2 regions of the Kineococcus mangrovi genome follow, and region 2 is predicted to be linked to the other one. Evidence: riboswitches for the same ligand, from Rfam matches in the RefSeq annotation. Region 2 holds a riboswitch; the other holds the start of a gene.

Region 1 (10,521 bases), on a different contig from region 2:
CCGGCGACCTGCTCGTGGCCGGGCGCCGGTCGAACTACCGTCCCGAGGTCGTCATGAACCACGTCTGCTTCACGGCGCTGCGCGACGGGGCCGGCCTGGCGGCCGAGATGGCCGTGCTGCTCGGGGGCGGCGACCCGCACGTCTACGAGGTCGAGCCCACCGGCCCCTTCGAGGACGACCCGAACGTCACGGACAGGAAGTTCCCGGGCAACCCCACGCGTTCGTTCCGCAGCACGGACCCGCTGCGAGTCGTGCGCGAGGTGCACGGCGGGACCCGGCTGACGCCGGAGGCGGTGCAGCAGTGGACGGAACGGCTGATCGTGCTGCGGGAGACGGACGCCGGGATCGTCAACTGACGACCCCGGCGCCCGCTCGTCAGGCCGCCGTGGCCAGGAAGGAGTCCCACCGCGGGTCGGCCTGGTCGGCGCCGCGCACCGCCCAGGACGCCCCGCGCGGGGGCCCGGGCCGGAAGGGCAGGTGCCAGCCCATCTCCTCCGGTGTCCGGTCACCCTTGGCGTTGTTGCAGCGCACGCAGCACGCCACGAGGTTCTCCCAGCTGTCCGGGCCCCGGCGGCTGCGCGGCAGCACGTGGTCGACGGTCGCGGCGTGCCCGCGGCAGTAGGCGCAGCGCTGGTGGTCCCGGCGCAGGACCCCGCGCCGGCTCACCGGCACGACCTGCCCGCGCGGCACCCGGACGTACCGGGTCAGGAGGATGACGGACGGGCGTTCCAGGCTCACCGTCGCACCGACGACGGGATCGGCGTCGGCGAGGACGACCGACGCCTTCCCCGCCAGCACCAGGACCAGGGCCCGCCGGAAGGACACGACCGCGAGCGGTTCGTAGCCGGCGTTCAGCACGAGCGTGCGCACATCCACCTCCTGAGACGACGAGAGGCGCCGTCCCCGACGGGGGAGGCGCCTCTGAGAGCGACGACGGCCGCATGGTGGTGGTGCACGTGGTGGTGCCCCACGACGTGCTGCCCGGTGGGCCCGTGCGGTACCGCGGTCCCGGCTCCCGCGGTGCGGCCGGGGACGGCGTGCGTGCGAGGTGTCGTCATCGGCCCTCCCCGTGAGTCGGTGCTGCTACCCGTCGTCGTTGACGGCAGCGTACGTCGCGGTGGTGGAAGAGTCAGCAACTTTCCCGTGAACGCCCGTGCGGGTCCTCGCCGGCACCGGCCCGGACGCGCAGGAGGCGTGCACCGCGTCGCGGTGCACGCCTCCTGGACGGGGCCCGGCTCAGACGGTGGGGGCCAGCCGGCCGAAGGTCACGGCGCTGCTCCAGATGGCGCGGAGCTGGACGGGCTTCCCGGCCCGGGGGGCGTCCCACATCATGTTGTCGCCGGCGTAGATGCCGACGTGGTACGCCCGGCCGCCGGAGTTCGAGAAGAACACCAGGTCGCCGGGGACGGCGTCGCCGCGGGAGATGCCCGCGGCGGCCTGCTTCTGGGCGTTGGCGGTGCGCGGGATGTCCACGCCGACCTGGCGGTACACGTAGCTGGTGTAGCCCGAGCAGTCGAAGCCGGACGGCGTGGTGCCGCCGTAGACGTAGGGCGCACCGGCGTAGTCGTCGGCGATGGACAGGATCTGCTGACCCAGCGGGACCGGGGCGGGAGCCGGCTCCGGCGCGGGGGCCGGAGCGGGGGCGGCGACCTCGACGGCGGCGGGGCGGGCCAGGGCGACAGCGCTCTCGGCGACGCTGGAGGCGATGGCCGGGGCGGGGCCGGCGGTGCGGGTGCCGCGCTCGAGGACCGGGGCCACGACCACCGGGGCCGGGGCCGGAGCCGCCGCGAAGGTGGCGGTGGTGGCCAGCGTGGTGGCGGTGGCCGGGGCGGAGACGACCCCGGGCGCCGTGGCGCCGAAGGCGGCCGGGACGGCGGAGGCGGTGCTCGCGCCGACCGCGGCGGGAGCGGCGGCCGGGGCCGCGCTGGCGGGGAGGGCGACCGCGGCGAGCAGGCCACCGGCAGCGGCGGCGACGGCGCCGGTGCGGGCGGCCCCGCCGGCGGTGCGGGCGAGGCTGCCCGACAGGTCGGTCAGGGGCGTGAGGGGGCGGACGGCAGCGCGGTGGCGCGCCTGGACGCGAGTCGTCAAGGTGTGGGCCTCTCCGACGCCTGCGAGGTGAGCTGTCGGGTTCGGGCAGGGAGTAGCCCGGCCGGTTCGCACCGGCTTCACCCCTAGGGCTCGGCCGACCTGCTGGTCGGGCCTGGCCCGGAGAACTTGGTTCCCCCACCCCTGCCATGTGATGTCTCGGGGGACCTCGTCGCGGTGGCAGGGCTCGGCGTCCGCGGGAGGGCATCCACGCACGTGGTCGGGGATGCGGGTGGACCATAACCCGTCCACGACGGCGATGTCACGGCCCGGTGACGAGCAGGTGCCGAGCTGGTGACGTCCCGTCGATCATCAGGTGACGGTGAGTCACGAAGGCGCACTGAACGCCGATCTGCGTGACCACGGGAGGAGTGACGTCGCCACACCGAGCGCGACGGCCTGCGCCGCAACGCCCTGCACCGGGGACCGCCCGGGTGGTCCCCGGTCGCCGGACGCCCCGGGACGTGCGGCGGGGGACGCGGCGCCGCCGGGGCCGGGCTCAGCCGACGGCGACGAAGATGTGGCCCGCCTCGGCGGGTGTGAGATCGACCACGGCGCCACCGACGGTGACCTCGACCCCGGTGCCGGAGGACTTGGCCACGACCTCCACCCCGGGCACGAGACCGGCGTCCTTGAACTTGGCCAGGAGCGGCACGTCGGTCTGGAGGGGCTCGCCGAGGCGGCGGACGACGACCGCGCGACCCTCGACGTCGGGGGACGTCAGCGGCTTGACCCCGACGCGGAACCCCTCGGAGACCTCCCCCTCGCCCAGCTCCTGCAGGCCCGGGATCGGGTTGCCGTAGGGGTCGAAGTGCGGGTGGTCCAGGATCGCGACGAGCCGCTTCTCGACCTCCTCGGACACCACGTGCTCCCAGCGGCAGGCCTCCTCGTGGACCAGGCTCCACTCCAGGCCGATGACGTCGGTGAGCAACCGCTCGGTCAGCCGGTGCTTGCGCATGACGCGCATGGCCTTGGCGTTGCCCGCCTCGGTCAGCTGCAGGCGGCGGTCGGTGCCGACGTGCAGCAGTCCGTCGCGCTCCATGCGGGCCACGGTCTGGGACACGGTGGGTCCGGAGTGGTGCAGCCGCTCGGCGATGCGAGCGCGCATCGGCACGAGGCCTTCCTCTTCCAGTTCGAAGACCGTCTTGAGGTACATCTCGGTGGTGTCGATGAGATCGCTCACCGGGTCATCATCCGGTATCGGCACCGGTGGTCGCACCCCTGTCCGCACCGCCCGCGGGTCGCGCCCGGCCGGCGGACCTGCCCGCGCGCCCCGATAGCGGTCCCGCCCCGCCACGGCTAGCGTCGGCGCCCGTGGCGGCCCCGGCGAGTTCCCGCGAGAGCACCAGCGTCCTGTGGTTCCGGCGGGACCTGCGCCTGCACGACCACCCCGCGCTGCTGGCGGCCGCCCGCGACGGGGAGGTGCTGCCGCTCTTCGTGCTCGACCCGGCCCTGTGGGGGCCCTCCGGCGACGTCCGCCGCGCCTACCTGCTGCGGTCGCTGCGCGCCCTGGACGCCGACCTCGGGGGCCGCCTCGTCGTCGAGCGCGGGGACCCCGCCGAGGTCGTCCGCCGGGTCGCGCGCCGGGTCGGTGCCGGCCGGGTCCACGCCAGCGCCGACGCCGGCCCCTACGGCCGGCGGCGCGACGACGACGTCGCCTCCGCCCTGGCCGACGACGAGCGCGAGCTCGTGCGCACCGGGACCCCCTACGCCGTCGGGCCGGGCACGATCCTCAACGGCTCCGGCAAGCCGTTCCAGGTCTTCACGCCCTTCTCCCGCGCCTGGGCCGAGCACGGCTGGCCCGCACCGGCGCAGCTGCCCGACGACGTCCGCTGGATCCGCGACGGCGAGGGCGTCGACGGCCGGCACTGGCCCGGCGAGCCCGACCTGGGCGACCTCACGCTGCCGGAGGCGGGCGAGGAGGCCGCCCACGACCGGTGGCACGAGTTCCTCGAGCACGGCCTGGCCGACTACGGCCACGAGCGCGAGCGCCCCGACCACGACGGCACCTCCCAGCTCTCGCACGCCCTGAAGTGGGGCGAGCTGCACCCGCGGACGCTGCTGGCCGACCTGCGCCGAAAGCGGTCCGACGGGGCGCAGACGTACCGGACCGAGCTGTGCTGGCGCGACTTCTACGCCGACGTCCTGTGGAACCGGCCCGACAGCGCGCGGGAGTACTACAAGCCGCAGCTCGCCGGCCTGCGCTACGACGACCCCGGCGAGGCCTTCACCGCGTGGGCGCAGGGGCGCACGGGGTACCCGGTCGTCGACGCCGGGATGCGGCAGCTGCGCTCGGTCGGGTGGGTGCACAACCGCGTCCGGATGATCGTGGCGAGCTTCCTCGTCAAGGACCTGCACGTGGAGTGGCGCCACGGGGCGCGGGAGTTCCTGCGCTGGCTGCGCGACGGCGACCTGGCCAGCAACAACCACGGGTGGCAGTGGGTCGCCGGCTCCGGCACCGACGCCTCCCCGTTCTTCCGCGTGTTCAACCCCGTGACGCAGGGGCGCAAGTTCGACCCGCAGGGCGACTACGTGCGCCGGTACGTGCCCGAGCTGCGGCACGTGCCGGGCGGGGCGGTCCACACGCCGTGGGAGGTCGAGGACGGGTACGAGCACGGCTACCCCGAGCGGATCGTCGACCACGCCCACGAGCGGCGCGTCGCCCTCGACGACTACGCCCGCGTCAAGGGCTGAGGACGCCCCACCCACCCGGGCGCCCGCCCGGGTGGGTGCGCTCCTCAGGCCGGGTCGCCGAGGTCCGGGACGGGCAGCCGCACCCCACCCCGGCGGGCCGACTCGTCGGCGACGATGCCCGGGAGGGTGAACCGGGCCGCGACCCAGGCGTTGACCGGCGGGAGGACGCGGTCGCGCACCGCGACGACGAAGTCGTCGGCCAGGAAGTGGTGCGCCCCCTCGTGCCCGTTCGGGGCCCCCTCGAACTCCACCGGCAGCCGGCTGCGGTCGTGCACCTTCGCGGTGCCGGAGCGGAAGCTGCTCAGCAGCGCCGGGTCGATGTCGGCCAGGTCCTCGGAGACGTCGCCGTGCTCACCGGCGCGCAGCTCGTCGGTGATGTCCAGGGTCGCGCCCTTGCGGTAGTCCTCGCCCTCGGTCTTGACCGTGACGACGGTGCTGGTGACGGACTGCTCCATCACCTGCTCGGTGCCGTAGAAGCGGAACCGCGACTCCGGCCCGCTCCAGTAGCCGACCCGGCGGAACTCGTTGGTCCGCACGACCCCGCCGTCGGCGAGCTCGAACAGCGCGGACATGTTGGAGAAGTCGTTGTCCCAGCGGGAGACGGCCTTGTCGAACACCCCGTCGCCGCGGGTGTCGCTGATGCCGGTGCAGCTGACGCTGACGACGTGCGTCGGCCAGGCGCCCAGCACCCCGCCGATGGCGTGGGTCGGGTAGAGCATGGGCGGGTAGCTGGCCGTCGCCTTCCAGTCCTCCCCGCCGCTGTACCGGTAGGCGGCGTAGAACCCGTTGTCCATGTCGTGGACGTAGTCGCCCTCGCCGTAGAACACCCGGCCGAACTCCCCGGCGGCGATGTGCTCGCGGGCCCAGACGGTCGCGGGGTTGTAGTAGCTGGTCTCGCCCATCATGTAGACGAGCCCGCTCTCGCGGACCTTCGCCACGATCGCCTCGACCTCGTCGACGGCGCTCGCCATCGGCACGGCGGAGTAGACGTGCTTGCCGGCCTCGAGCGCCTGCAGCACCAGGGGGCCGTGCGACCAGCGCTGGGTCATGATCGCGACGGCGTCCACGTCGGAGGCCAGCGCGTCCTCGAAGCTGTCGAAGGCCCCGGCGAGGCCGTGGGACTCCACGTGCTGCCGGGCGCGTTCGGGCACGAGGTCGGTGACCCACACCTCCTCCACGTCGGGGTGCAGCTGCCACAGGGCGATGAAGCTGCGGGCGAACTGGCCGGTGCCGATGACAGCGATCTTCACGGGGACTCTCCTGCGAGCCGGGGACGCGACGATGGACGACACCGGAATCTACACGAGTCAACCGGCCGGCCCGGGCCCCTCCGGTGAACCGTCAGGGCACGGGGTGCCGGGCGTCGTAGCGGAGGAACCCCCGCTGCGCGCCCGCGAGCGCCAGGACGGCCACGACGCACGCGGCGCCGCCCGCGAGCGCGGCGAACCCCTCCCCCACGCCGGTCGCGGCCGACCCCAGGACGAGGTCGCCCAGGCGCGGGCCCCCGGCGACGACGACGATGAACACCCCCTGCAGCCGGCCGCGCAGCGCGTCGGGGGTCGCGACCTGCAGGATCGTGCCGCGGAAGACGGAGCTGACGGCGTCGGCGGCGCCCGACACGGCGAGCAGCCCGACGCAGGCCCACAGCTTGCCGCCCGTCCCGTCGGGCGCGGCGACGAGGACGACGCCGAACGCGGCGATCGAGGCGCCGTAGACGGCGACGCAGCCGACGACGAACGCCCCCTGGCGGCGGACGCCGCCGAGCGGCCCGGACAGCAGCCCGGCGAGGACGGAGCCCACGGCGAACCCCGCGCCGAGCAGCCCGACGGTCCGCGCTCCCCCGCCGAGCTCGGCCGCGCCGAGGGCCGGGTAGAGCACGCGGGGCATGGCGAACACCATGGCGCACAGGTCCGCGAGGAAGGTGGCCCGCACGTTGGGCCGGGTGGCGAGGAACCGGACCCCCTCCAGGACCGACCGCAACCCGGGCCGGTGGCTGCCGGCCGCCACCTGCGGACGCATGGGCGGCAGCCGGTGGACGCCGACGAGGGCGGCGACGAACGTCACGGCGTCGACGGTGTAGGCGGCCTGGAACCCCCACGTCGCGACGAGGAACCCGGCCAGCAGCGGCCCGAGGGTGAGCGCGATGGCGTTCGTCGTCCCCGACAGGGCGTTGGCGGCCGGCAGCAGCTCGCGCGGGACGATGCCGGGGACGATGGCCGAGCGGGCCGGGTTGTTGACGGCGAAGGCCGCGCTCTGCAGCGCGACGAGCGCGTACAGCAGGCCGACGGACTCCACGTGCCACCAGGCCTGGGCGGCGATCGCGATCGAGAGCACCCACAGGACGCACGAGGCGAGCAGGGCGACCTTGCGCCGGTCGTGGGCGTCGACGAGGGAGCCGCCGTACAGGCCGAGCCCGACGAGGGGGACGAGGGCGACGACGCCCACGAGGCCGACGGCGAAGGTGGAGGAGGTGAGGGCGAAGACCTGCAGGCCGACGGTGACGACGGTCAGCTGGGTGCCGATCCCGGCCAGGGACTGCCCGATCCAGAGCCACCGGAAGGCGGGGACCTCGCGCAGCGGGGTGGTGTCGGCCAGCAGGCGCCGCCGCGGGGCGGCGGGTGGTGAGCTCACGACCCGAGGATAGGTGGTTGTCCGGGACAACCTCCCGCACCAGGCCCCCGGACAGGAGAAAGCCCCCGGGCACTTCCGCCACCACGGTCAGGAGACCGTCGCGGTGGGCCGGTGGACAACCCGGCGCCCGGGGACCCGGTGACTGCCGTGGATTCGCCGCGCTGCGCGGGGCGACCAGAGCGGTCCGCGTCCTGCACGCAGCTGCTAGCGGGCAGCCACCTCACGCGTCCGATGAGAAACCATGTGTTCGGACCACCTCCTTCCCGTGTACCTCGACGGTACGACTGCTCCCCCGGAGTTGTCACCCCGTATTCCCGCCGGCGCGTCCCACCGGCCGCCGGGCGCTGCGACCCGCGTCCGGGCGCGCGGCTTGTCGAGGGGGGACGCAGGGGCCTACAGTGCTCGACGTCCGAGTTTTTGTCAGAACCACCCTTACTGATCCGGGGTCCGGCCTCCTCATGAGCGCGTCACAGCAGGCGATCCTCGTCGCGGTCTCGACGGTGATCTTCGCCCTGCTGCCCGACCGTCGCGGGAACGTGCGCGTGCACCTGCCCCTGGTGCGCCGCACGCGCGACCCCTTCGACGGCCAGTGGGCCCTGCCGGGCGGGTGGGTGCGGCAGGCGGAGAGCCTGTCCGACGCCGGCCGGCGCACGCTGGCCGAGACCACGGGGCTGCGGCCGAGCTACCTGGAGCAGCTCTACACGTTCGGCCGCCCCGACCGCGCCCCCGACCAGCGCGTCGTGTCCGTCGTCTACTCCGCGCTCGTGCGCAACCACGAGGCCGCCGCGGCGGTGGAGGGCGAGAACGTCCGCTGGACGTCGGCCGACGACTGCACCGGGCTGGCCTTCGACCACGACGAGGTCGTCCTGTACGCGCTGTGGCGGCTGCGCACGAAGGTGCAGTTCGCGCACGTGGCCCAGCACTTCCTCGACGAGCGGTTCTCCCTCGCGCAGTTGCGCGGGGTGCACGAGGCGGTGCTCCAGCGGTCGCTGGACCCCGCGAACTTCCGGCGCCAGGTCGAGGCGTCGGGCACGGTCGTCGAGACCGGCGAACGGCAGACGGGTGGACGGCACCGCCCGCCCAAGCTCTACCGGGCCGTCGTCCCCGACGGGTCCTCCGGCCCGCTGCGGACCGCCGGCCCCCTGGCCTGACCGTCTGCAGAACCTCCGCGAACCCCCACGAACCCCCTGCGCGGTCGTGCGCAGGAACTCCGAGAGAAGGCAGCACGATGGCGTCCGTCCCCACGCAGATCGCCCTGCTCACCCGCACCCCGGGCGGCGCGGACAGCACCTGCGACCCCGACCTGCCCACCGCGCCCTGGCAGTTCGACGCGGTGCCCGGCCGGCCCCTGCCGTCGCCCACGTACGGCGCCGGCGCGTCCCGCCAGGACCCCGCCCCCGCCGGCTCCCCCGTGCAGCAGCAGATCCCGGCGCAGTACCGGTTGCTGGCCGCCGAGGAGCTGGACCGCCGCATCCTGGCGGCGAAGGAGGAACTGGGTTCCCGCGTGACGATCCTCGGGCACGCCTACCAGCGCGACGAGATCGTCCGGTACGCCGACTTCGTGGGCGACTCCTTCCAGCTCGCCCAGCAGTCGCAGAAGCACCCCGAAGCCGAGTTCGTCGTGTTCTGCGGCGTCCACTTCATGGCCGAGACGGCCGACCTGCTGACCACCGACGACCAGCCCGTGATCCTGCCGAACCTCGCCGCCGGCTGCTCGATGGCCGACATGGCCGACATCGACGCGGTCCAGGCCTGCTGGGACCAGCTCGCCGCGCTGTACGGCACCGCGCCGGACGCGGACGGCAGAGTTCCCGTCGTCCCGGTCACGTACATGAACTCCGCCGCCGCGCTCAAGGGTTTCTGCGGTGCCCACGGCGGGATCGTCTGCACGAGCTCCAACGCCCGCGAGGTGCTGGAGTGGGCGTTCGAGCGGGGGCAGCGGGTGCTGTTCTTCCCCGACCAGCACCTGGGGCGGAACACCGCGAAGGCCATGGGCGTCCCGGTCGAGGACATGCCGCTGTGGGACCCGCGCAAACCCCGCGGCGGGAACGGCGAGCAGGACCTCCTCGACGCCCGCGTCGTCCTGTGGCGGGGGTGGTGCTCGGTGCACCAGCGGTTCACCGTCGACCAGATCGCGCAGGCCCGCGCGAAGAACCCCGACGTCCGCGTGATCGTCCACCCCGAGTGCCCGGTGGAGGTCGTCGACGCCGCCGACGAGGCGGGCTCGACGCGCTACATCCAGCTCGCGGTCGACGCCGCCCCGGCCGGCACGGCGTTCGCGATCGGCACCGAGATCAACATGGTGCGCCGGCTCGCCGACACCCGCCCCGACCTGACGATCGAGTGCCTCGACCCCGTCGTGTGCCCGTGCTCGACGATGTACCGCATCCACCCGGCCTACCTGGCCTGGGTCCTGGAGTCCCTCGTCGAGGGCCGCGTCGTGAACCAGGTCAGCGTCGGCGCCGAGGTCGCGGCGAACGCGCGCACGGCGGTGGAGCGGATGCTGGCGGTCGGCGCGTGACGAGGCGGTCGGGGACGGCCGTCCACGAGGTGCGTGCCGACGTCCTCGTCGTGGGTGCGGGCGTCGCCGGCCTGACCGCCGCGCTCGAGGCGGCCCGCGGCGGCCGCGTCGTGCTGGCGACCAAGACGACCCTGGGCGAGGGCAGCACCGCCTACGCGCAGGGCGGGATCGCGGCCGCGACGGGACCGGACGACGTCGCCGCGCACGTCGCCGACACCCTCGCCGCCGGCGCCGGGTTGTCCTCCCCCGCCGCGGTGCGGGCGCTGTGCGCGGCCGGGCCGGCCGCGGTGCGGGTCCTGGCCGAGCGCGGTGTCGCCTTCGACCGCAGCCGGCACGACGACGGCGGCTGGGCCCTGGGGCTGGAGGCCGCGCACTCGACACCGCGCATCCTGCACGCCGGCGGCGACCGGACGGGTGCCGCCGTCTCCGGTGCCCTGGCGGACGCGGTGCGCCGCAGCGACGTCGAGGTCCGCGAGGACGCCTTCCTACTGGGGCTGGTGACGACGGGGGGCCGGGTCACCGGCGCCGAGTTCGCCGTCGGCCCGGCCCGCGGCGGCACCCGCACCGTCCTGCGGGTCCACGCCGACGCC
Region 2 (10,521 bases):
GGCGCGCGGTCCACTACGTCCACGTCTCCACCGCCTACGTCGGCGGCCGTCGCCGCGGCGCCGTGCCCGAGCGGGCCGTGGAGCACCAGGTCGACTGGCGCACCGAGACCGCCTCGGGGCTGCGGCTGGCCGCGCGGATCGAGGAGGACTCCCGGCTCGAGGGCCGGCTGAAGGGCTTCCTGCGCGCCGCCGAGCGCGACCACGGGCGGGCGGGTCCGCTGAGCGTGGCCGCCGGGGCCGAGGAGCGCCGCGTCGCGTGGGTCAGCGCGCAGCAGAAGGCGGCGGGCAAGGAGCGCGCCCGGACGCTGGGCTGGACGGACTGCTACACGTTCACCAAGGCCATGGGTGAGCGGCTGGTCGAGGAGATCGCCGCACCCGTGGTCCCGACGACGATCCTGCGCCCGAGCATCGTGGAGTCCGCGGTCAAGCACCCGCACCCGGGGTGGATCGAGGGTTTCAAGATGGCCGAGCCGATCATCCTGGCCTACGGCCGCGGTGAGCTCACCGAGTTCCCGGCCGCCCCGGACTCCGTCCTGGACGTGGTGCCGATCGACCACGTCGTCAACGCGATCCTCAAGGCCTCCGCCACGCCGCCGCCGCTGTCGCAGCCGGCGTACTACCACGTCACCTCCGGCGCCCGGAACCCGCTGACGTTCCGGCACATCTACGAGTACATCCGCGCCTACTTCACCGAGCACCCGTTCGACACCTCCCCGGCCGTCATGCCGACGTGGGACTTCCCCGGCGGCCGGGCGGTGGAGCGCAAGGTGCGCGCCGGGGAGCTGCTGACCGGTGCCGGCAACCGCGTGCTGGCCCTGGCGCCGCGGTCGGCCAAGGTGCGCGAGGTCTCGCGCACGCTCGACAAGGCCCAGCGCCAGATCGAGTTCGCCCGCCGGTACATGGACCTGTACAAGGCGTACACCGAGGCCGAGCTGCGCTTCGTCGACGACCGGACCCTCGCGCTGCACCGGTCCCTGGACCCGGCCGACGTCGAGACGTGGGGCTTCGACACCTCCGAGGTCGACTGGGACCACTACTGGCTCCAGTCGCACTGCCCGAGCGTGACCGCGCAGATGCGCAAGTACGACGAGATCCGCCGGCGCCGCACCCAGGCCGCCGCGAGCGGCCCGCGCGAGCTGCGCCCGGCCACCGAGGGCGCGGCCCCGGTCGTCGCCGTCTTCGACCTGGCCGGGACCCTGCTGCCGGGCACCGTCGTGGACACCTACCTGACGCTGCGGCTGTCGTCCCTGGACGCTCCCGCCCGCATCGCCGAGTTCGGCCGGATCATGCGGCACCTGCCGGGGTGGATCGCCGCCGAGCGCCGGGACCGCGGCAGCTTCCTGCGCTCGCTGTTCCGCGGGTACGCCGGCGTCGACCTCGACGCCCTGGAGGCCTACGTCGACGACGTCTTCGCGCCGTCGTTCCTGCAGCAGGTCTCCTCGGACGCGCTGCGGCGCATCCAGGCCCACCGCGACGCCGGCCACCGCACGATCCTCATGACCGGGGACGTCCGGCAGGTGACCCGGCCGCTGGAGGGTCTGTTCGACGAGGTCGTGTGCACCGAGCTCGACGAGACCACCGCGGACGGCCGCCGCCGCGCCAGCGGCTTCCTGACCTCCCCGCCGCTGGTGGGCGAGGCGCGCGCGGCGTGGTTGCGCCGCTACGCCGAGGTCGAGGGCGCGAACCTGGCCGCGAGCTACGCCTACGCCGACTCCCACGTCGACCTGCCGCTGCTCAAGACCGTCGGCAACCCGACGGCCGTCTCCCCCGACGTGCCACTGTTCCGGGTGGCGCGCGCCTCGCGCTGGCCGGTGGCCGACTGGGCGGCCTCCTCCCCGACCCGCCGGTTGCGGGTGCCGCAGCAGGTGCTGGCCGGCACGGACTGAGCGGCGCGGTACCGGTCGGGCCGGTGGTGGCGCCCGACCCGGCGGCGGGGGCCGTGGCAGGATGCCTCCTGTGAACTCCGCACCGCCAGTGACCGCCGGTGTGTCGAGGACCGAAGGATGGCGAGGCTGATGGGGATCCCGCGACCGACCCGGATCGTGCGCGCACTGCCGTCGCTGCGCAAGCGCTCCACCGGCCCGTCCGAACCCGGTGAGGGCGGGCGCGCCGTCCACCGCAACGACTGGGTGCGCTCGGCGCCGGCGACGACCGTCCGCGCCACCCTGCAGCGGGTGCTCATGACCCCGCTCATGAAGTCCCAGGTGCGCCTCCACGTCCACGACGTCGAGGCGCTGGACCGGCTGGGGACCGCGGCCGTCCTCGTCGCCAACCACTCCTCCCACCTCGACGCGCCCGTCATCCTCGAGGCGCTCGGACCCCGCCGCCGCCGGCGCGTGGCCATCGCGGCCGCGGCCGACTACTTCTTCGACGTCTGGTGGCGGGCGGCCCCGTCGGGCCTGGTCATCGGCACCTACCCGCTGGAACGTCGCGGGGGCCGCGGGCAGAACCCGTCGGCGCAGCTGCTGGCCGACGGCTGGAGCCTGGTGATCTTCGCCGAGGGCGGGCGCAGCTACACCGGCGAGATGCGCCCGTTCAAGAAGGGGGCCGCGTACCTGGCCCTCGACGCGGGGGTGCCGGTCGTGCCCATCGCGCTGCGCGGCACCTTCGACGCCATGCCGCCGAAGAAGAACTGGCCCGTCAAGGGGCGACCGCCGATCCACGTCACCTTCGGCGAACCCCTGCACGGTCGTGAGGGCGAGAAGGCCGGGGAGTTCACGACGCGCATCGAGGAAGCCGTCGCGAAGCTGCTCGCGAACAGCTGACCCGGGGCCCGCTCGCGTGATCTGCGTCACGCGGGGGGTGCCCGCGCCGCTCGCCGCCGCGGCCCGGGGTCACGACGGGGTCGCGGGACGGTGTACGGCGGGCGGCTGACTTGTTACCGTCAGGACGTTCCCGGGGTTCCCCGGGGACACGGCCGCGGAACGCCGAGTCCTGCCCACCGCGCCGGAAGCAGAGCCCGTGGGCAGGAGCGGGGGACCCACACGTTCCTCGGACGACCGCTCCGGCGGGAGTCCTCGGGGTGAAGCCGCGCCCGCGCGGCCGGGTCAAACCACCTTCGACCCGAACCCGACAGCTGACCTCGCAGGCGTTGGAGGTCACATGTCTGCGATCCGTCGCGCCCCCGCGCGCCACCGCGCGCCCGGCAACACCAAGCTCGTCCGTCGTGGCCTGCTCGCGACCGCGGCCGCCGGTGCCGCCGGCGCTGCGCTGCTCGCCCCGGTCTCCAGCGCCTCGGCCGCTCCCGTGCAGGAGTGGGACCGCCTCGCGCAGTGCGAGTCCAGCGGCAACTGGCACATCAACACCGGCAACGGCTACTACGGCGGCGTCCAGTTCAGCGCCCGCACGTGGACCGGCTTCGGTGGCGGGCAGTTCGCCCCGCGCGCCGACCTCGCCTCCCGCGAGCAGCAGATCGTCGTCGCCGAGCGCGTCCTGGCCAAGCAGGGCTGGCGCGCGTGGCCGTCCTGCTCCCGCAAGCTCGGCCTGCGGGGTGCGGCCGACCCGGCCGGCATGGAGGCCGCGCTGCTGCACCCGGCGCCCGCGCCGGCTCCGGCGCCTGCTCCTGCTCCTGCTCCTGCTCCTGCTCCTGAGCCCGCCCCCGCTCCGGCCGCCGAGGCCGCACCCGCCGGTGTTCGCACCCACGTCGTCGCCCCCGGCGACACGCTGTACCGGATCGCCGTCAACAACGGTGTCGCCGGCGGTTACGTGGCCGTGTGGAACGCCAACCGCGCCGCCATCGGGGACAACCCCGCGCACATCGTCGTCGGTCAGGTGCTCGTCCTGCCCTGACGACCCGGGGCCTGCCGGCCCGCGCGACGTGCGACCCGCCCCGGGTCCGGCCCCGGCCGGCCCGGGGCGTTCGTCGTCCGGCGGCGGACCGGGGGCCTCGCGCTAGGGCCGCTGCCCGAACACGTGCCGCCGCACCCAGGCGTGCATCGCCACCGCCGCGGCGGCCCCCACGTTGATGGAGCGGGTCGACCCGAACTGCGCGATGGCCAGGACGTCGACGCAGTGCGCCACGGCCTCCCCGGTCAGCCCGGGGCCCTCCTGCCCGAAGAGCAGCACGCACTCGCGCGGCAGGTCGTAGGTCTCCAGCGGGACCGACCCCTCGACGTTGTCGATCCCGACGACGGGCAGCCCCCGCTCCGCGGCCCACGCGGCCAGCGCCGCCACGTCCTCGTGGTGGTGGACCGACAGGTACCGGTCGGTGACCATCGCGCCGCGCCGGTTCCACCGGCGGTGGCCGACGACGTGGGCGCCCGCGGCGTTGACGGCGTTCGCCGTCCGCACGACCGAGCCGATGTTGGCGTCGTGCTGCCAGTTCTCCACCGCCACGTGCAGCGGGTGCCGGCGGGTGTCGAGGTCGGCGACGATCGCCGCGTTCGACCAGTACCGGTATCCGTCGACGACGTTGCGACGGTCGCCCTCGGCGAGCAGCGCCGGGTCGAACCTCGGGTCGTCGGGCCAGGGCCCCTCCCAGGGACCGACACCGACGACCCGCTGCTCGACCTGCTCGACCCGCTCGTCCGGCACCCGGTGATCCTGCCAGGTCTCAGGCGGCCTTCCGCCACGCGGACTTCAGCCCGAGGGACCGTCCCGTCTGCAGGAGGCTGTTCTCGTACAGCCGGCGCGCGACGGTCACGAACAGCACGGCCGTCACCGCGATGACGCCGAGGGACAGCAGGGGTTCCCAGACGGGGAGGTCGCCCTGGACGACCCGCTTGGGCATGACCATCGGTGAGGACAGGGGGACGTAGGACAGGACCGTCTGCAGCGTCCCCGGCTCGTTGACCGCGAACGAGGCGAAGAACGGCAGCATGACGAACATCTGCACCGGGGTGGCGGTGGACTGCAGGTCCTCCAGCCGGCTGGCCATCGCCCCGGCCGCCGCCCACAGGCACGACAGCATCGCGAACCCGAACAGGAAGAACACGAGGAACCAGGCGGCGGCCGTCGGGATCGCGGGGATCGACTCCAGCAGTTCGGGCTGGGCGAACCGCAGCGCGAGGATCCCCGCCACGACGAGCACGAGGATCTGCCCGAAGGCCAGGATGCCGTTGCCGAGGATCTTGCCGATGAGCAGCTGGCGGACCGGGACGGTGGTCACCAGGAGCTCGATGACGCGGGTCTGCTTCTCCTGCACCACGCTCTGCGCGATGGCGTAGCCGAAGATGAGGACGATCTGGAAGAACAGGACGGCGAAGACCAGACCGAGCAGGTAGACCGTGAACGGGTCCACCGCGTCGGGGGCCAGCAGCACCGTGGTCGGCGGCGGCAGCGACAAGACCGCCCGCACGTCGTCGGCGCCGACCCCGAGCTCCTCGAACGCGGCGACCCGCTGCGCCGCGACGACGCGGGTGGCCAGGACACCGGAGAGGGTGTCCGACACGGCGCGGTCCCCGACGATCGCGACCCCGGTGCCGGTGACGAGCACGGCCGCGTCGACGTCGCCGTCCCGGACGGCGCGCTCGGCGGCGGCCGCGTCGGGCTCGTCGCGCAGGACGACGCGGTCACCGGTGTCCTCACCCGACTGGGCGGTCTCCACGTACGGGCGCGACTGCGCGGTCACGGCCACGTCGTAGTCGTCGGACCCGCCCGAGATGAGACCCGGCAGCACCGCGGCGACGGCGACGATGACGAAGAGCAGGACCGTGGAGATGATGAAGCCCTTGTCCCGCAGTCGCTCGGTCATCTCGCGCTGGGCGACGATCCACCACTGGCCCCTCACCGGGACACCTCCTGGAACAGTTCGGACAACGAGGGCAGCATCGGTGCGAACGAGCGCACCGGGCCGCGGCGGACCGCCTCGGAGAGGACGGTCTGGTCGAGGTCGGGCGCACCGGACAGCTCCAGGACGAGCCCGTGCCGGCGCCGCTCGAGCACCGTGACGCCGGGGACGGCCGCGAGCCAGCCGAGATCGCCGTCGGCGACGAGCTCGTACCGGGACCCGGCGCGCTCGCGGCGCAGCTTCTCGGGTTCCCCCGAGGCGACGACACGGCCGCCGTGCAGGACGACGAGGTCGTCGCACAACCGGTCGACGAGGTCCAGCTGGTGGCTGGAGAACAGGACGCCGACCCCCGCGGCGGTCTTCTCCCGCAGCAGGTCGGCCATCGCGTCGACGGCGAGGGGGTCCAGGCCGGAGAACGGCTCGTCGAGGACGAGCAGCTCGGGGTCGTGGACGAGGGAGGCGGCGACCTGGACGCGTTGCTGGTTCCCCAGCGACAGCGACTCCAGCTTGTCGCGGGCCCGGTCCCCCAGCCCCAGGCGGTCGAGGAGGTCCTGACCGCGGCGCGTCGCCACCGCGCGGTCCACGCCGTGCAGCCGGGCGAGGAACACGAGCTGCTCGAGCAACCGCCCCTTGGGGTACAGGCCGCGTTCCTCGGGCATGTACCCGAAGCGTCGGCGGGTGGCGAGGTCGGGCGTCTTCCCGCGGAACGTGACCGTCCCGGAGTCGGCGGCCAGGACACCGAGCGCGATGCGCATGGTCGTGGTCTTCCCGGCCCCGTTCGCGCCGACGAAGCCGACCATGCGCCCGTCGGGGACGCTCAGGCTGACGTCGTCGAGGGCGAGACGCTCCCCGAAGCGGCGGGTGATGTTGTCGAGGGCGAGCACCCGCCCGAACCTAGGGGCCGGTCGGGGACACCCGCGTCCACCGAACGTCTACCGGACCGGCACCCGTTCCCCCTCGATGGTGGGGTGCAGGCGGACGGCGGTGGCCTTGACGGCGAGGTGCACGGCCGCCCCGGGCGCGAGGTCGAGCTCGGCGGCGGCACCGACGGTGACGTCGGCCAGGACGTCGGCGACGTCGTGGCCGCGCACCCCGTCCAGGCGCGCGCGGACGCGCACCACCTCCCCGCGCGGGCTGACGTCGACGACGGTCGCGGCCCAGCGGTTGCGCGGGCTGCCGCCGGGGTCGGCGGCGTGCACGGCGACGGCCGACGGGCTGAAGACGGCCACCCCGGGGCGTCCCGGCACCGCGGGGCCGTCGCCGGGCAGCCCGGCGACCAGCCCACCGTCCGGGGTGCGCAGGCCGTCGGTCGTGAACACCCCGGGCAGCAGGTCCAGACCGGCCAGCTGGGCGGCGAACCGGCTGCGCGGGGCCGTGAGGACCTGCTGCACCGACCCGTCCTCCACGACGCGGCCGGCCTCGACGACGACGGCCCGGTCGGCGAGCGCGAGGGCGTCGAGGGGTTCGTGGGTGACGAGCACCGCCGAGCGCTCCCCGCGGCCGAGGACCCGGCGCAGCACCTGGCGCACCTCGGGGGCGGCGGCCACGTCGAGCGCGGCGAGGGGTTCGTCCAGCAGCAGCAGGCGGGGGTCGGCGGCCAGGGCGCGGGCGATCGCGACGCGCTGCGCCTGCCCCCCGGACAGCTGGTGCGGACGGCGGTCCGCGAACCCGGCCATCCCCACCTCGGTGAGGACCTCGCTCGCGCGGGCGCGGGCCCGGGACCTGGACGCGCCGGTGCTGCGCGGGCCGAAGGCGACGTTCGCGGCGACGTCGAGGTGGGGGAAGAGCAGCGCCTCCTGGGCCAGCAGCCCGACCCCGCGCCGGTGGGGGGGCACGAAGGCCCCGCCGCCCTCGGCCAGGACGGTGCCGTCGAGCACGATGCGGCCGGCGGTGGGGCGCAGCAGCCCCGCCAGGAGCGCGAGCAGCGTCGACTTCCCCGCCCCGTTGGGGCCGAGGACGGCGACGACCTGCCCCGCCGCGACGTCGAGGGCGACGTCCAGGTCGCGGGGGCCGAACCGGACGTCGAGGTGCAGGCTCACAGCACGCTCCGCCGGCCCCGGACGGCGACGACGACCACGACCGCGACGACGACGAGCAGCAGCGACATCGCCGCCGCGGCGTCGGGGTCGGTCTCGCGTTGGAGGTAGATCGCCGACGGCAGGGTGCGCGTGACGCCCTGCAGGCTGCCGGCGAAGGTGATCGTGGCCCCGAACTCCCCCAGCGCGCGGGCGAAGGCGAGCACGGCACCGGAGAGCAACCCCGGTGCGATGAGGGGGACGGTGATCCGGACCAGGACGCGGCCGGGGCGGGCGCCGAGGGTCGCGGCGACCGACTCGTAGCGGTCCCCGGCCGTGAGCAGCGCCCCCTCCAGGCTGAGCACGAGGAACGGCAGCGAGACGAACGTCTGCGCCAGCACGACGGCCGCGGTCGTGAAGCCCACCTCGACGCCGAGGACCGACAGGGTCGCGCCGATCAGCCCACGCCGCCCCAGCACCCACAGCAGCGCCAGGCCGCCGACGACGGGGGGCAGGACGAGGGGCAGCAGCACGACGGAGCGCAGCACGCGGGTCCCCGGGACGTGGCCGCGGGCCAGGACCAGCGCCATCGGGACGCCGAGCAGGACGCACAGGACGGTGCTCACGGACGCGGTCCGCAGGCTGAGCAGCAGCGCCGTGAGGGCGGACTCGGAGGTGATGAGCGCTGCGAACCGGGCCCACGGGACGCGCGAGAGGATCCCGAGCAAGGGCAGCACGAACAGCAGCAACCCCAGCGCGGCCGGGACGAGCACCCACCGGGGCAGCGCGCTCCCCCCCGCGCCCCCGCCGCGCCGGACCGTCCGGGCGCGCGCGGTCACGGCGTGCCGAACCCCGCGTCCTGCAGCACCTCCCGTCCGTCCGGCCCCGTCACGAAGTCGACGAACTCCTCGGCCAGCCCGGCGTCGGTCGCGTCCTCCAGGGCCGCCACGGGGTAGGTGTTCACGGCGGCGGAGGACTCGGGGAACTCCACGCCGGTCACCGCGTCCCCGGCGTCGCGGACGTCCGTGACGTAGACGAGGCCGGCGTCGGCCTCGCCGGAGGTGACCTTGCCGAGGACGTCGGTCACCGACGGTTCCTCGCTGACGGGCGACAACGTCACCCCGGACGCCTCCTCCACCGTCTCGGTCGCCGCCCCGCACGGGACCTGCGGCGCGCACACGACGACCTTGACGCCGGGCCGGGCGAGGTCGGCGAACCCGGTGATGCCCGCGGGGTTGCCCGGCGGGGTCGCGATCTCCAGGACGTTGGTCGCGAAGTCGACGGGCTCGCCGGCCGTCAGGGACTGCCCGGTGACCTTCGCCATGGTGCTCTCGTTGGCCGAGGCGAAGACGTCGGCGGGTGCGCCCTCGCCGATCTGCGTCGCCAGGTCGGAGGACCCGGCGAAGTTGAGCCGGACGCGGACTCCGGGGTGCGCGGCCTCGAACTCGGTGCCGAGCTGCGTGAACGTGGCCGTCAGGGAGGCGGCCGCGAAGACGGTGAGGGTCCGTTCGGCGGGGGCGCTGCTCGTGCCGGCCGCGCTCGGCCCGTCCTCACCGCCGCCGCAGGCCGCGAGCAGCGCGACGGCCAGACCGGCCACGAGGGCCCGCCCCCTCACGAGCGCCCCTCGGGGGTCTCGACGATGACGGTGGTCGCCTTGACGACCGCGGTCGCGCGGCTGCCCGGTTCCAGGCCGAGCTCGGCGGCGGCCTCGGCGCTCATGAGGGAGACGACGCGGTGCGGCCCGCACTGCATCTCGACCTGGGCCATGACGCCGTCGGCGACGACGCGCGTGACGAGGCCGGCGAAGCGGTTGCGCGCGGAGCGGGCGACCGCCGTGGTGTCGGTCGCGGCCGTCACCGCGTTCTCGACGGCGAAGGCGGCCAGCGCCGCCCCGTCGACGACGGTGCGGCCGGCGGCGTCCTTGCTGCTCGCCAGGGCGGCGCTGTCGGTCCAGCGGCGGGCGGTGTCGTCGGAGACGCCGAGCAGGTCGGCGACGTCGCGGATGCGGTACGAGGGCACGCGCGGATCCTAACCCGCACCTGCGGGCTCTTCGAGTCCACCGATCCGCACGTGCGGCTTCAGGGTCGGTGTCCGGTCCGTTCCGCGAGGAGCGCAGCCATCTCGGGGAGGTCGAAGAACTGCGCCACGGCGACCCCGGACTGGCGCCCGAGGCCCGGGTCGGCGCCCGCGTCGAGGAGCAGCTCGACGATCTCGCCGGCCCGCCGGAAGACGGCCGCGCTGAGGGCCGTCTGCCCCTTGTCGTTGACCCGCGCGTGGTCGGCGCCGCGTTCGAGGACCGCGCGGACCGTCTCGGCGTGCCCGTGGTACGCGGCCAGGATCAGCAGGGTGTCACCGGCCGAGTTCGTGAGGTTCACCGGGACACCCGCGTCGAGCCGCTCCGCGAGGGCGGCCGTGGCTCCCTCGCGCGCCAGGTCGAAGGTCCCGTGCAGGAAGTCCAGCTCGTCCTCGGTCAGCCCCTGGGTCACGGTCGGAGCGTAACGAGGGACGCCGGGGGTAGCGCTGCGGCGGGGACCGGACGTACGGTTGCTGAACCGGTTCGGTTCGCGTCCGGACCGGGGACGAGGGCGTCCAGGCGGACGTCCGTCACCTCTGGAAGGACGAACTCCGCTCATGACCCCTGAGGCAACCGCACCCACCGCTGTCGACGCGTCGTGGATCTCGGTGCAGCTGTACAGCGTCCGGGAGGCGCTGGCTGCTGACACCGAGGCCACGCTGGCCCGGCTGGCCGCGATCGGGTTCACCCAGGTCGAACCGTTC

Evidence for each region. A riboswitch is a leader RNA that binds a small molecule or an ion and turns the genes downstream of it on or off. The one in region 2 is predicted to bind cyclic di-AMP.
Region 1: it holds a riboswitch for cyclic di-AMP, as region 2 does, so the genes downstream of both, AB2L28_RS06685 (C40 family peptidase) here and AB2L28_RS05725 (transglycosylase family protein) in region 2, are expected to answer to the same signal.

What each region holds. Positions count from the first base shown of each region.
Region 1 is NZ_JBGGTQ010000003.1:110,842-121,362, reverse strand. Features, by position in the region: gene AB2L28_RS06695 (NAD(+)--rifampin ADP-ribosyltransferase) at 1-356, shown strand, start outside; gene AB2L28_RS06690 (HNH endonuclease) at 376-870, opposite strand; gene AB2L28_RS06685 (C40 family peptidase) at 1,237-2,088, opposite strand; cyclic di-AMP (ydaO/yuaA leader) riboswitch at 2,091-2,260, opposite strand; gene AB2L28_RS06680 (iron-dependent transcriptional repressor DtxR) at 2,585-3,268, opposite strand; gene AB2L28_RS06675 (cryptochrome/photolyase family protein) at 3,400-4,779, shown strand; gene AB2L28_RS06670 (Gfo/Idh/MocA family protein) at 4,824-6,029, opposite strand; gene AB2L28_RS06665 (MFS transporter) at 6,121-7,410, opposite strand; gene AB2L28_RS06660 (NUDIX hydrolase) at 7,869-8,561, shown strand; gene nadA (quinolinate synthase NadA) at 8,639-9,931, shown strand; gene nadB (L-aspartate oxidase) at 9,928-10,521, shown strand, end outside.
Region 2 is NZ_JBGGTQ010000002.1:548,157-558,677, forward strand. Features, by position in the region: gene AB2L28_RS05715 (SDR family oxidoreductase) at 1-1,886, shown strand, start outside; gene AB2L28_RS05720 (lysophospholipid acyltransferase family protein) at 2,004-2,765, shown strand; cyclic di-AMP (ydaO/yuaA leader) riboswitch at 2,935-3,106, shown strand; gene AB2L28_RS05725 (transglycosylase family protein) at 3,103-3,789, shown strand; gene AB2L28_RS05730 (TrmH family RNA methyltransferase) at 3,892-4,533, opposite strand; gene AB2L28_RS05735 (ABC transporter permease) at 4,553-5,728, opposite strand; gene AB2L28_RS05740 (ABC transporter ATP-binding protein) at 5,725-6,612, opposite strand; gene AB2L28_RS05745 (sulfate/molybdate ABC transporter ATP-binding protein) at 6,661-7,767, opposite strand; gene AB2L28_RS05750 (ABC transporter permease) at 7,764-8,582, opposite strand; gene modA (molybdate ABC transporter substrate-binding protein) at 8,579-9,358, opposite strand; gene AB2L28_RS05760 (TOBE domain-containing protein) at 9,355-9,762, opposite strand; gene AB2L28_RS05765 (ankyrin repeat domain-containing protein) at 9,822-10,229, opposite strand; gene AB2L28_RS05770 (sugar phosphate isomerase/epimerase family protein) at 10,375-10,521, shown strand, end outside.